2 regions of the Hydrogenophaga atypica genome follow, and region 2 is predicted to be linked to the other one. Evidence: riboswitches for the same ligand, from Rfam matches in the RefSeq annotation. Region 2 holds a riboswitch; the other holds the start of a gene.
What was found. A riboswitch is a leader RNA that binds a small molecule or an ion and turns the genes downstream of it on or off. The one in region 2 is predicted to bind S-adenosylhomocysteine.
Positions count from the first base shown of each region.

Region 1 (6,093 bases), on a different contig from region 2:
ACCTTGACGGACAGCGCCTTGGTTTCGCCCTTGTCGTTGGTCTTGCCCGGGCCGACGGCCAGCACTTCACCTTGATCAGGCTTCTCGGCGGCGTTGTCGGGGATCACGATGCCCGAAGCGGTCTTGGTTTCTTGTTCGAGACGCTTGACGATCACGCGGTCGGCGAGAGGACGCAGTTTCATGGAATCTCCTGAATGTGTAACAACAGTGGGTAAAAGCTGGAGTCCACACCGGTGTGCTGCCAGGGCTGCGCCGGTGGGATGGTGCAATGTTAGCACTCAAGTCCAACGAGTGCTGATTTTAGGCTGTGCTGCCGATTTTTCAAGTGCCAACCTTCAAGGTGATGAAAATGAACGACGAAACGGATGCGAGTGAGTCGTGCCTGTTTGTCGTTGCACTCAAACAACATCCCGGTGCCCAAAAGCCGGGAAAGTTTTGCGTCACCGGGCAGGTTCTGGTGCAATAAGAGCAACTTCCCAAAACGGAGGTTGGCTTGGGGCTGATGCCCACGGCCTCTTTTTTCAACCTTGGAGAATCTCTCAATGAAAAAGACTCTGATTGCTCTGGCCGCAGTGGCTGCCACCGGCGCCGCCTTCGCCCAGTCTTCCGTGACCCTGTCTGGTTCGTTGGATGTGGGCATTGTGCGCAACGGCGCAGCAGGCACCACCACGCTGAACCAAGCGGGTAACGGTCTGAACAACCTGGTGTTCAGCGGTACTGAAGATTTGGGCGGCGGTCTGAAGGCCAACTTCGTGCTGCAACAGCGCTTCAACCCCACCAACGGCAACAACGACGGCACCAACGCTGGCCGCCGTACCTTCCAAGGCGCTTCGACCGTGGGTCTGAGCGGTGGTTTCGGTAGCATCCGTCTGGGCCGCGAAATTGAAGCCTACAACGATGTGAACAACTGGGCTGACCCCTGGGGCACCGTGCGTTCGGCTTCCGTCGCTGCTGCCGCCGGTAACGTGTCGACCGGTCCCGACAACGCTGACCTGGGCCGTTCGGAAGGCATTCACTACACCTCCCCTTCGTTCGGTGGCCTGACTGTTGGCGTCACCTACGGCTTCAAAGACCAGACCGCAGCTCAGCTGGGCGGCGCTGCTGCCGGCACCGAGGCGCTGTTCAGCGCCAATGCTGTGTACGCTGCCGGTCCTTTGACCGTGATGGGCGGCGTGATGCAAAACCGTTACGACGATGACGCATATGTGATCGGTGCCGGCTACAACTTCGGCGTTGCCGATCTGAAAGTGGCTTACCACAACGTCGAAGGCGGCTCCGCTGCCAACCCCGCCAACAAGTACACCGCCCTGCAATTCGGCGTGAACGTGCCCATGGGCGCTACCGTGTTCAGCGCTGGTTACATCCGCTCTGAGACCCAAGCACTGGCTGCTGGCCCCAAGGTCAAATCCAACAAGCTGGGCTTGGGCGCTCAATACAACCTGAGCAAGCGCACTGCCGTGATCGGTACTTATGGCAAGGCCAAGAGCACCAAGGCCAATTTCGACCTGTCCATTCGCCACACCTTCTAATCCATACGCTGGCGTAAGCCAGCTTGGATGAGATGAAAAGCCCGCTGTGGAAACACAGCGGGCTTTTTCGTTTGTGCGCCCAGCTTGGATGACCTGCGGGTGCAAGTCCCGCTGCGAGCTGGTCACAGTGAGCAAAGTGAAGCGCAGCTGCGTGAGGGCGACCGAGCGTGGGAAGGAAGCGTGAAGCGTAAATCGCGAGCCGATGAACAAGAACCGCATAGAAGGCGCTGCCAAGCAGGGCAAGCGGGCAAACAACCGCGAAGCTCTTGTGACCAAGGCGAGGTGGCGTAGATGCGGCGGCTGTGCGATGAAGGTGTGCGTTCTTACCTGGGGAGAGCTCGCCTTGTGCCTGAAAGGGCGACGGCTGTGCCGGAGCGAGAAGTCAGCAAAGGTCGTAGTAGCAGGCGCCGGGGCCGATGAGGTCACAAGGCAAGGGCGAAGGACCAAACGAGAGTGAGTGCTTGAGGACAGGGAGATGTCAAAGGCCATGCGTCAGATGCTGGGGCAACCTGGGCGGGTGAGCGTAGCGCACGGTGAAGCCATGCGTGATCTCATCAGCGACGAAGCCAACGGCCCGCTCGCTGAACACCAGGGCACAGGGTCGGCAAAGCCGATGGCGGGCCTTGGCCTGCTGGAGGCGGCGCTGACGAGACAGAACCTGCTGGCCGCGTGGAGAAAAGTAAAGGCCAACAAGGGAGCTGCTGGGGTGGACGGGCTCGACATCGAGCAGACCGCCCAGCTGATCCGCACGAGCTGGCCCGACATCCGCCAAGCGCTTCTGGCAGGCAGCTACCGGCCCATTCCGGTACGCAAGGTGTTGATACCCAAACCCGATGGGAGCCAGCGTGAGCTGGGTACCTGCTGGGCAGGAAGGCGTACTTCGGACTGGCGCAAACGTCGAGGGTCTCGCGAGAGCTGGACGAGTGGTTGCGCCACCGCTTGAGGGCGATCCAGCTCAAGCACTGGAAGGGGGCGAAGACCACCTACCGGGCACTCAAAGCACTGGGTGCGAAAGAATACGTGGCGCGGCAAGTGGCAGTGAGCAGCCGCCGCTGGTTGCGCAACAGTGACCGATTGCTCAAAACGGTGCTCACCATTGCGTACTTCGATTGACTGGGAGCACCAAGGCTGTCATGACCTCAAGCTCTCGAACCGCCCGGGGCGGACCCGCATGCCGGGTGGTGTGGCAGGTGCGCCTCCTATGAGGGAGGCCCCCTATGCCGATTTGATGTTCACCCGTTGCCTTGGCAGCGCTTTGGTGGCGCTTTTGTGGCCCCATCGACTTTAAAATACGTGCTTGACCAAGGAGCGTTGCAGCACCCGGTGCCGGGTGTCAGGCTTGGATGACAACGACGCTCACCTGTACTGTGTTTTCTTCAGGTGAGTCCATGCCCGATTTTGCGAACGTTCCTCCCATGTTGTTGTCTGGCCTGGAGCCATTGGTTGTGGGCGAAGGCAGCCTGTTCGTCAACATCGGCGAGCGCACCAACGTGACCGGCTCCAAAGCCTTTGCTCGGCTGATTCTCAACGGCGAGTACGAGCAGGCGCTGGCCGTGGCGCGTCAACAGGTGGAAAACGGTGCCCAGGTCATCGATGTGAACATGGACGAGGCCATGCTCGACAGCGAGGCCGCCATGGTGCGTTTTCTCAACCTGATGGCCACCGAACCCGACATCGCCCGCGTGCCGGTGATGATCGATTCGTCCAAGTGGAGCGTCATCGAGGCGGGTTTGCGCTGCATCCAGGGCAAGGGCATCGTCAACTCCATCAGCATGAAAGAGGGTGTGGCCGAGTTCAAACGCCAGGCCACCCTGGTGCGCCGCTACGGTGCAGCGGCCGTGGTCATGGCCTTTGACGAAACCGGGCAGGCCGACACCTTTGCGCGCAAGATCGAGATTTGCGAACGCGCCTACCGCATCCTGGTGGACGAGGTGGACTTCCCGCCGGAGGACATCATCTTCGACCCCAACATCTTCGCCATTGCCACGGGCATCGAAGAGCACAACAACTACGCGGTGGACTTCATCAATGCCACGCGCTGGATCAAACAGCACCTGCCGGGCGCCAAGGTGTCGGGTGGTGTCTCCAACGTCTCGTTCAGCTTCCGTGGCAACGACCCGGTGCGCGAGGCCATCCACACCGTGTTCCTCTACCACGCCATCCAGGCCGGCATGGACATGGGCATCGTCAACGCTGGCATGATCGGTGTGTACGATGAGTTGGAGCCCACGTTGCGCGAGCGCGTGGAAGACGTGGTGCTGAACCGGCGCCCGGACGCCGGCGAGCGTCTGGTGGAAATCGCCGAAAGCGCCAAAGGCGCTGCACGCGACGACAGCACGAAGAACGCCTGGCGTGCCTTGCCGGTGCGCGAGCGTTTGAGCCACGCACTGGTGCATGGCTTGAATGAGTTCATCACCGAAGACACCGAAGAAATGTGGCAGGCCATCCGTGCAGATGGCGGCAGGCCGCTGCACGTGATTGAAGGCCCGTTGATGGACGGCATGAACGTGGTGGGCGACCTGTTTGGCCAGGGTAAGATGTTCCTGCCCCAGGTGGTCAAGAGCGCGCGCGTGATGAAGCAGGCGGTGGCCCACCTGCTGCCCTACATCGAAGAAGAAAAGCGCCTGCTGGTGGCCGCCGGAGGCGACGCCAAGCCCAAGGGCAAGATTGTGATTGCCACCGTCAAGGGCGACGTGCACGACATCGGGAAAAACATCGTCACCGTGGTGCTTCAGTGCAACAACTTCGAGGTGGTGAACATGGGCGTGATGGTGCCGTGCCACGAGATCCTTGCGCGCGCCAAGGTCGAGGGTGCCGATATCGTGGGCCTGTCCGGCCTGATCACCCCCAGCCTGGAGGAAATGCAGTACGTGGCCGGTGAGATGCAGAAAGACGACCACTTCCGCCTGCGCAAAATACCGCTGCTCATCGGTGGCGCCACCACCAGCCGTGTCCACACCGCGGTCAAGATTGCACCCCACTACGAAGGCCCGGTGGTGTACGTGCCCGATGCCTCGCGCAGCGTGGGCGTGGCGCAAGGTCTGTTGAGTGAGCAGGCCAGCCAGTTCATTGCCGATCTCAACGCCGACTACGACAAGGTGCGCCAGCAGCACGCCAACAAGAAACAGGTGCCGCTGTGGCCACTGAGTCAGGCAAGGGCCAACAAGACGCCCATCGACTGGTCCGCGTACCGGCCGGTGGCGCCCAAATTCATCGGCCGCCGGGTGTTCAAGAACTTCGATCTGGCCGAGCTGGCTCGCTTCATCGACTGGGGCCCCTTCTTCCAGACCTGGGATTTGGCCGGCCCTTTCCCGGCCATCCTCAAGGACGAGGTGGTGGGGGCCGAGGCGCAGCGCGTGTTCAGCGACGGCAAGCGCATGCTGCAAAGGCTCATTGAGGGCCGATGGTTGAGTGCCAACGCCGTGGTGGGTCTGTACCCGGCCAACACGGTCAACGACGACGACATTGAGCTCTACACCGACGAGAGCCGTACCCAGGTGGCCATGACTTGGCACGGCTTGCGTCAGCAGACCGAAAAACAGGTGATCGACGGCGTGATGCGTCCGAGCCGTTGCCTGGCAGACTTTGTGGCGCCCAAAGGCGTGGCGCCTGACTACGTGGGCGTGTTTGCGGTGACGGCGGGTTTGGGCAGCGAAAAGCGCGAAAAAATCTTTCTGGACGACCACGACGACTATTCGGCCATCCTGTTCAAGGCCTTGGCCGACCGCCTGGCCGAGGCGTTTGCCGAATGTTTGCACCAGCGGGTGCGAACCGATTTGTGGGGCTACGCGTCGGACGAAGCGTTGAGCAACGAAGACCTGATCGCGGAGAAATACCAGGGTATCCGTCCTGCGCCAGGTTACCCTGCCTGCCCCGACCACAGCGTGAAACGCGACATGTTCGATCTGCTGCAGTGCGACGACATTGGCATGGGCCTGACCGACAGCCTGGCCATGACGCCGGCGGCCAGCGTCAGCGGCTTTTACCTGGCACACCCACAAAGCACCTACTTCAACGTCGGCCGCATTGGTGATGATCAGGTGCGTGACCTCTCGGCACGCAAACACACCGACGAGCGCGAACTGCAGCGTTTGCTGGCCCCGAACTTGTAACCCCCCGCGCCGCCTTCGGCTTCACCCCCCAGGGGGCGATGCCAGTCGGCCGGCGGAGCCGGACCGACGGCATCCCCGGTTGTGTCCGCGCTTGCGTTTCGCTCGTGCACGCCCGGAGGGGGTCAATTGCAGTTGGCGCGCACTTCGTCGATGCTGGTGAACCCGGCCAGCACCTTTTCGATGCCGTCCTGGCGCAGCGTGCGGAAGTGGCTGTGGCGCATGGCTTCAAACTGCAGCACTTCCGGCCGTTCATGGGATTGGATCAGTCGGCGCAATTCGGGGCCGTTGACCATCAGCTCATGCACCCCCATTCGGCCTTTGAAGCCGGTGTTGTCACAGTGGCTGCAGCCGGGCGCGTGGAAATGCTGCAGTTGCCCGTTGCGACCATGTTGTGCCAGCCACTCGGCTTTCACGGCCTCGGCGGTGGGGCGCAGGTCGTCGGGGAAGGCGCG
Region 1 is NZ_JBHTCA010000019.1:59,976-66,068, forward strand. Features, by position in the region: gene groES (co-chaperone GroES) at 1-182, opposite strand, end outside; gene ACFQPB_RS18240 (porin) at 543-1,529, shown strand; gene ACFQPB_RS18245 (RNA-directed DNA polymerase (Reverse transcriptase)) at 2,071-2,472, shown strand; gene ACFQPB_RS18250 (hypothetical protein) at 2,445-2,642, shown strand; S-adenosyl-L-homocysteine riboswitch at 2,827-2,894, shown strand; gene metH (methionine synthase) at 2,918-5,641, shown strand; gene ACFQPB_RS18260 (GspE/PulE family protein) at 5,764-6,093, opposite strand, start outside.
Region 1: another riboswitch for S-adenosylhomocysteine. It lies ahead of metH (methionine synthase); the one in region 2 lies ahead of ahcY (adenosylhomocysteinase).

Region 2 (6,093 bases):
AATCGACAGGCGGACCATGTCCGGACTCACACCGGCCTTCTTCATCTCCTCGGCGTTGAGCTGGCGGTGGGTGGTGGTGGCCGGGTGGCAGGCCAGCGACTTGGCGTCGCCGATGTTGACCAGGCGGGTGAAGAGCTGCAGCGCATCCTGAAAACGCGTGCCGGCAGCGATGGCGTCGGCCGAATTCAAGCCAAAGCTGATGATGCCCGAGGCCCGCCCACCCATGTACCGCTGCACCAGCGCGTGGTCCTTGTGGTCGGGCAGCCCGGCGTAGTTGACCCAGGCCACCTTGGGGTGCTTCTGCAGGTGCGTGGCCACCTTGACAGCGTTTTCGCAGATGCGGTCCATGCGCAGCGCCAGGGTTTCGATGCCCTGGAGGATTTGGAACGCGTTCATGGGCGAGAGCGCAGCACCCATGTTGCGCAACGGCACCACACGCACACGGCCAATGTAGGCCGCCGCGCCCAGAGCCTCGGTGTAGACCACGCCGTGGTAGCTCACGTCGGGTTCGTTCAGGCGCTTGAAGCGGGTCTTGTGTTGGCCCCACGGGAACTTGCCACTGTCCACGATGGCGCCACCAATGCTGGTGCCGTGGCCACCGAGGTATTTGGTGAGCGAGTGCACCACGATGTCGGCGCCGTGTTCGAACGGGCGGCACAGGTAGGGGCTGGTCACGGTGTTGTCGACGATCAGGGGCACACCGGCTGCATGGGCCACGGCGGCGAGTGCGCCGATGTCGGTCACGTTGCCCAGCGGGTTGCCGATGGACTCGCAGTAGATGGCCTTGGTGCGTTCGTCGATCAGCGCGGCAAAGGCGGCCGGGTCGCGCGGGTCGGCAAACCGCACCGTGATGCCTTGCTGCGGGAAGGTGTGGGCAAACAGGTTGTAGGTGCCGCCGTACAGGGTGGAGGCCGAAACGATGTTGTCGCCGCTTTCGGCAATGGTCTGGATGGCCGCCGTGATAGCCGCCATGCCGGAGGCCATGGCCAGCGCGCCAATGCCACCTTCGAGCGCGGCCAGGCGGGCTTCGAGCACACCGTTGGTGGGGTTCATGATGCGGCTGTAGATGTTGCCCGCGACCTTCAGGTCGAACAGGTCGGCACCGTGCTGGGTGTCGTCAAACGCGTAGGCCACCGTCTGGTAAATCGGCACGGCCACGGCTTTGGTGGTCGGGTCGGGGCTGTAGCCGGCATGCACGGCCAGGGTTTCAAGCTTCACGGGGTCTCCTCGTTGGGGTGGAAAAAAACGGTTCAGCGCGGCAGCCGGCGCACGATTTCCAGCGTGGCTGCGCTCTGGTTCATGGTGTAGAAGTGGATGGCGGGCACGCCGCCGTTGATGAGCTGCTCACACAGGTCGCTCACCACGTCCAGACCAAAAGCCTTGATGGACGCGGTGTCGTCACCAAAGGCTTGCAGGCGCAGGCGTATCCAGCGCGGAATTTCGGCACCACAGGCATCGGAAAAGCGCATCAACTGCGTGGAACTGGTGATGGGCATGATGCCCGGCACCACCGGGATGTCGACGCCCAGTTTGTGCGCATCGTCCACGAAGCGGAAGTAGGCGTCGCTGTTGTAGAAATACTGGGTGATGGCCGAATTGGCGCCCGCCTGGGCCTTGGCGACAAACGCGCGCAAATCGGCCTCGGGCGATTTGGCCTGCGGGTGCACCTCGGGGTAGGCCGCCACCTCGATGTGGAAATCGTCGCCGGTCTCGGCGCGCATGAAGGCCACCAGGTCGCTGGCGTAATGAAACTCGCCACCCAACCCATAGCCGCTGGGCAGATCGCCGCGCAAGGCGACGATGCGCTTGACACCCATGGCCTTGAGTTGCGCGAGCTGGGCGCGCACGCTCTCGCGCGTGGCACCGATACACGAGAAGTGCGAGGCCGCGTCCACCCCTTCGGCCAGGATCTCACGCACGGTGTTGAAGGTGCCGTCCTGGGTGGAGCCGCCCGCGCCGTAAGTGACCGAGCAGAACTCGGGCTTGAGGGCGTACAACTGCTGGCGCACGGCACGCAGCTTGTCGGCGCCTTCGGGCGTTTTGGGCGGGAAAAATTCGAGACTGATGGGCAGGCCCATGGTCATTCCTTGGAACAAAAAACAAAAAATTCGCGGTTGCCGTCACCCCCGGCAATGGGGCTGTCGAACCAGCCGCGCACCGGCAAGCGCAAGGCCGCACAGGCCTCTCGGAGCCGTTGTTCGACCACCGCGTACCAGGCCACATCGCGCACGATGCCGCCTTTGCCGATCTGCTGCGGCTGCAACTCGAACTGTGGCTTGACCAGCATCAGCAGGTGGCCACCCGGGCGCAGCAACGGCGCCAGCGCCGGCAAGACCAGCGTGAGCGAGATGAAGGACAGATCGCCCACCACGAGGTCAAAGTCCGCGCCCACCGCTTCGGCCGTGAGTTCGCGCGCGTTGGATTTTTCGATGCAGCGCACCCTTGCATCGACGCGCAGCGCCGGATGCAACTGGCCATGGCCCACATCCACGCCCGTGACCTGCGCCGCGCCGTGTTGCAACAGGCAGTCAGTGAAGCCGCCGGTGCTCTGGCCCACGTCAAGGCAGCGCCAACCACTGACCCCCAAGCCGGCCTCGCGCAACGCGCCTTCGAGCTTGAGACCGCCACGCGACACATAACGCGACTCGGCGTTGTCCACCAGTTGCAGCTCCACCGTCTCGCGCAACTCGTCGCCGTTCTTGGCCACGGGCTTCCAGTCGCCTGCACCCAGACGCCAGCGAACGCCCGCGGCGATCAGCCGCTGGGCTTGCGAGCGCGAAGCCGCCAACCCGCGCTCGACGAGCAACTGGTCAGCGCGCATGGCTGCTCAATAGCGGTAGGTATCGGGCTTGTACGGACCCTGCTTGGGCACGCCGATGTAGGCGGCCTGCTCGTCGCTCAGCTCGGTCAGCATGGCGCCGACCTTCTTGAGGTGCAGGCGCGCCACCTTTTCGTCCAGGTGCTTGGGCAGCACATACACCTTGCCCACGTCGTAGGCGTCGCTGTGGCTGAACAATTCGATCTGCGCAATCGTCTGGTTGGCAAAGCTCGACGACATCACAAAGCTGGGGTGGCCGGTGCCACAACCCAGGTTCACCAGCCGCCCCTTGGCCAGCAGGATGATCTTCTTGCCGTCCGGGAAAATCACGTGGTCTACCTGGGGCTTGATCTCTTCCCACTGGCAGTTCGCTTCCAGCTTGGCCACCTGGATCTCGTTGTCGAAGTGACCGATGTTGCAGACGATGGCCTGGTCCTTCATGGCCTGCATGTGCTCGAAGGTGATGACATCGCGGTTGCCGGTGGTGGTAACGAAGATGTCGGCCTTGTCGGCGGCCCACTCCATGGTCACGACCTTGTAGCCTTCCATGGCGGCCTGCAGGGCGTTGATGGGGTCGATTTCAGTGACCCACACCTGGGCGCTCAGCGCACGCAAGGCCTGGGCCGAACCTTTGCCCACGTCGCCGTAACCGGCCACCACCGCCACCTTGCCGGCGATCATCACGTCGGTGGCGCGCTTGATGCCGTCCACCAGCGATTCGCGGCAACCATAGAGGTTGTCGAACTTGCTCTTGGTCACCGAGTCGTTGACGTTGATGGCGCGGAACATCAGCGTGCCCTTGGCCGACATTTCTTTCAGGCGGTGCACGCCGGTGGTGGTCTCTTCGGTCACGCCAATGATCTGCGCGCTCTTGCGGCTGTACCAGGTGTTGTCCTCGGCCAGCTTGGCCTTGATGGCGGCAAACAGGATTTTTTCTTCGTCGCTGCCCGGGTTGGCCAGCACGCCCTGATCCTTCTCAGCCAGCTTGCCCAGGTGCATCAGCAGTGTGGCGTCGCCCCCGTCGTCCAGGATCATGTTGGGGCCTTCGCCCTCGGTGCCCTTGGGGCCAAAGTCGAAGATGCGGTGGGTGTAGTCCCAGTAGTCCACCAGGGTTTCACCCTTGACGGCGAACACCGGCGTGCCGGCTGCGGCGATGGCCGCAGCGGCGTGGTCTTGCGTGCTGAAGATGTTGCACGAGGCCCAGCGCACCTGTGCGCCCAGCGCCTGCAGGGTTTCGATCAGCACGGCCGTCTGGATGGTCATGTGCAGCGAGCCGGTGATGCGCGCGCCCTTCAAGGGCTGCTTGGCCGCGAACTCTTCGCGGATGGCCATCAGGCCAGGCATCTCGGTCTCGGCGATCTTGATTTCTTTGCGGCCCCAGTCGGCCAGGGTGATGTCGGTGATGACGCAGTCGGTGTTGACGGCGTGGACGCGTGCGTTCATGTGGTGTGCTCCAAAACGAAGTTTGAGAACCACTTGCCGGGGGGAGAAAAGCGCTCACCACACGATAAGTGGATGAGCGTCGTTGCGAATCTGAACCCCGAGCCTCACGCGGCGCCAACTGGGCCACGCTGCAACGCTCCTCGGGAGAGCGCGAATTCTACCGCAGGCTGCGGAAAACGTTCACCGCAAACAGCAGGACAGAAGCCCCCACGACGATGGACGTGACGCCCACCACCGGCTCCACCGCGGTGTTGCCCAACACCAGCAGCGACAGCGACACCAGCAAGATCACCGCCCCCACCTGGTGCAGCCAGAACTGGATGCGCTCCAGCCGGCGGCTCATGCGGTCGCCAAAATGCAGCACATAAAAGCCGATCAGCGCCATCGACGCCCAACCCAACAAATTCACGTGGGCATGCACGGGCTTGAGCGTGTGGTCATGGCTGGCGCCCATGTAAATGCCCATGCCAACACCGATCACGAAATACACGGCGGCCGCCTTGAGCCATGCCATTGCCTGTGGGTTCATAAGGTCGCGCTCCGGTGGATGAACGGACCCGCAGCATAGTGAAAAAATCAGTTTGTGACAAATTGCAAAATGCCCTCGGCTATGCTCCCGGCCCATGCTGCCCTTGTCTGAATGGCCCGCCGCCGCGCGCGCCCCTGTCCACGGCGTGTTCACCGACATCGACGACACGCTCACCTGCGATGGCGCCATCGCCCGCGAAGCGCTGCAAGCCCTTGCCGAGCTGAAGCGTGCGGGCTTGGTGGTCTACGCCATCACCGGCCGGCCGGTGGGCTGGAGCCTGCCATTTGTGCATGGCGCCACCCCCTGGCCGGTGGACGCCATCGTGGCCGAAAACGGCGCTGTGGCCCTGCTGCCCGGCGGTGGTCGCCTGTACCTGCAGGACGCCGCCACCCGCGCCGCCAACTTCGCCCACCTGCAACAAGTGCTGGCACGCATTGAGCGCGAGGTGCCCGGCGCGCGGCGTGCCACCGACAGCCCTGGGCGCGAGACCGACATCGCCATCGACCACAGCGAGTTCACCCACCTGCCTGAAGCGGCCATCGAGCAGGTGGTGGCATTGATGCGCGCCGAAGGTCTGAACGCCACGGTCAGCAGCATCCACATCAACGGCTGGGTGGGTGAACACAACAAGCTGGTGGGCGCGCGCTGGATCCTGCAAGCCCACGCGGGCCGTGCCCTCGACGCCGAGCTGGACCGCTGGGTCTACGTGGGCGATTCGACCAACGACCAAGTGATGTTTGCCCACTTCACCCACAGTGTGGGCGTGGCCAACATCGCGCGTTTTGTCCCGCAACTCAAGCACCTGCCCCGTTACGTGACACCGGGCGAGCGTGGGCAGGGTTTTGCGCAGGTGGCACAGGCCGTGCTGGAGGTCCGCGCGTGAGCGAACACCCTCTGCCCGCCCACGGCGCAGCGGGAGCGCCGGCCGCCCACGCAGGCCGTGGGCTGGTGGCGATTTTTGGCGCCACGTTTTGCGAACTGGTGGGTGTGTTCATGCTCTCGCCCCTGCTGCTGCTGCGCCTCACCGATGCCGGCATGTCCACCGCCGTGGCCGGCCTGTTTGCCGCCACGGTGTGGGTGGGCATCCTGTGTATGGCGCCCATGGCCTCGGCTCTCACGCAGCGCATCGGGCGACGGCCGGCGCTGTGGCTGTCGGCGGCGGTGCCGGTGCTGACCGGCCTGGGCTTTGCCCTCACCGATCAGCCGGCGTTGTGGTTTGTGCTGTACCTGCTGGCCGGCATGGCGGGCGGCCTGCGCTGGGTGCTGGCCGAAGCCATCGTGGCCGAGTTTTCACCCAGCCACC
Region 2 is NZ_JBHTCA010000001.1:427,391-433,483, reverse strand. Features, by position in the region: gene ACFQPB_RS02125 (O-acetylhomoserine aminocarboxypropyltransferase/cysteine synthase family protein) at 1-1,218, opposite strand, end outside; gene metF (methylenetetrahydrofolate reductase [NAD(P)H]) at 1,251-2,078, opposite strand; gene ACFQPB_RS02115 (TlyA family RNA methyltransferase) at 2,081-2,821, opposite strand; gene ahcY (adenosylhomocysteinase) at 2,828-4,261, opposite strand; S-adenosyl-L-homocysteine riboswitch at 4,329-4,409, opposite strand; gene ACFQPB_RS02105 (hypothetical protein) at 4,419-4,790, opposite strand; gene ACFQPB_RS02100 (HAD family hydrolase) at 4,885-5,673, shown strand; gene ACFQPB_RS02095 (MFS transporter) at 5,670-6,093, shown strand, end outside.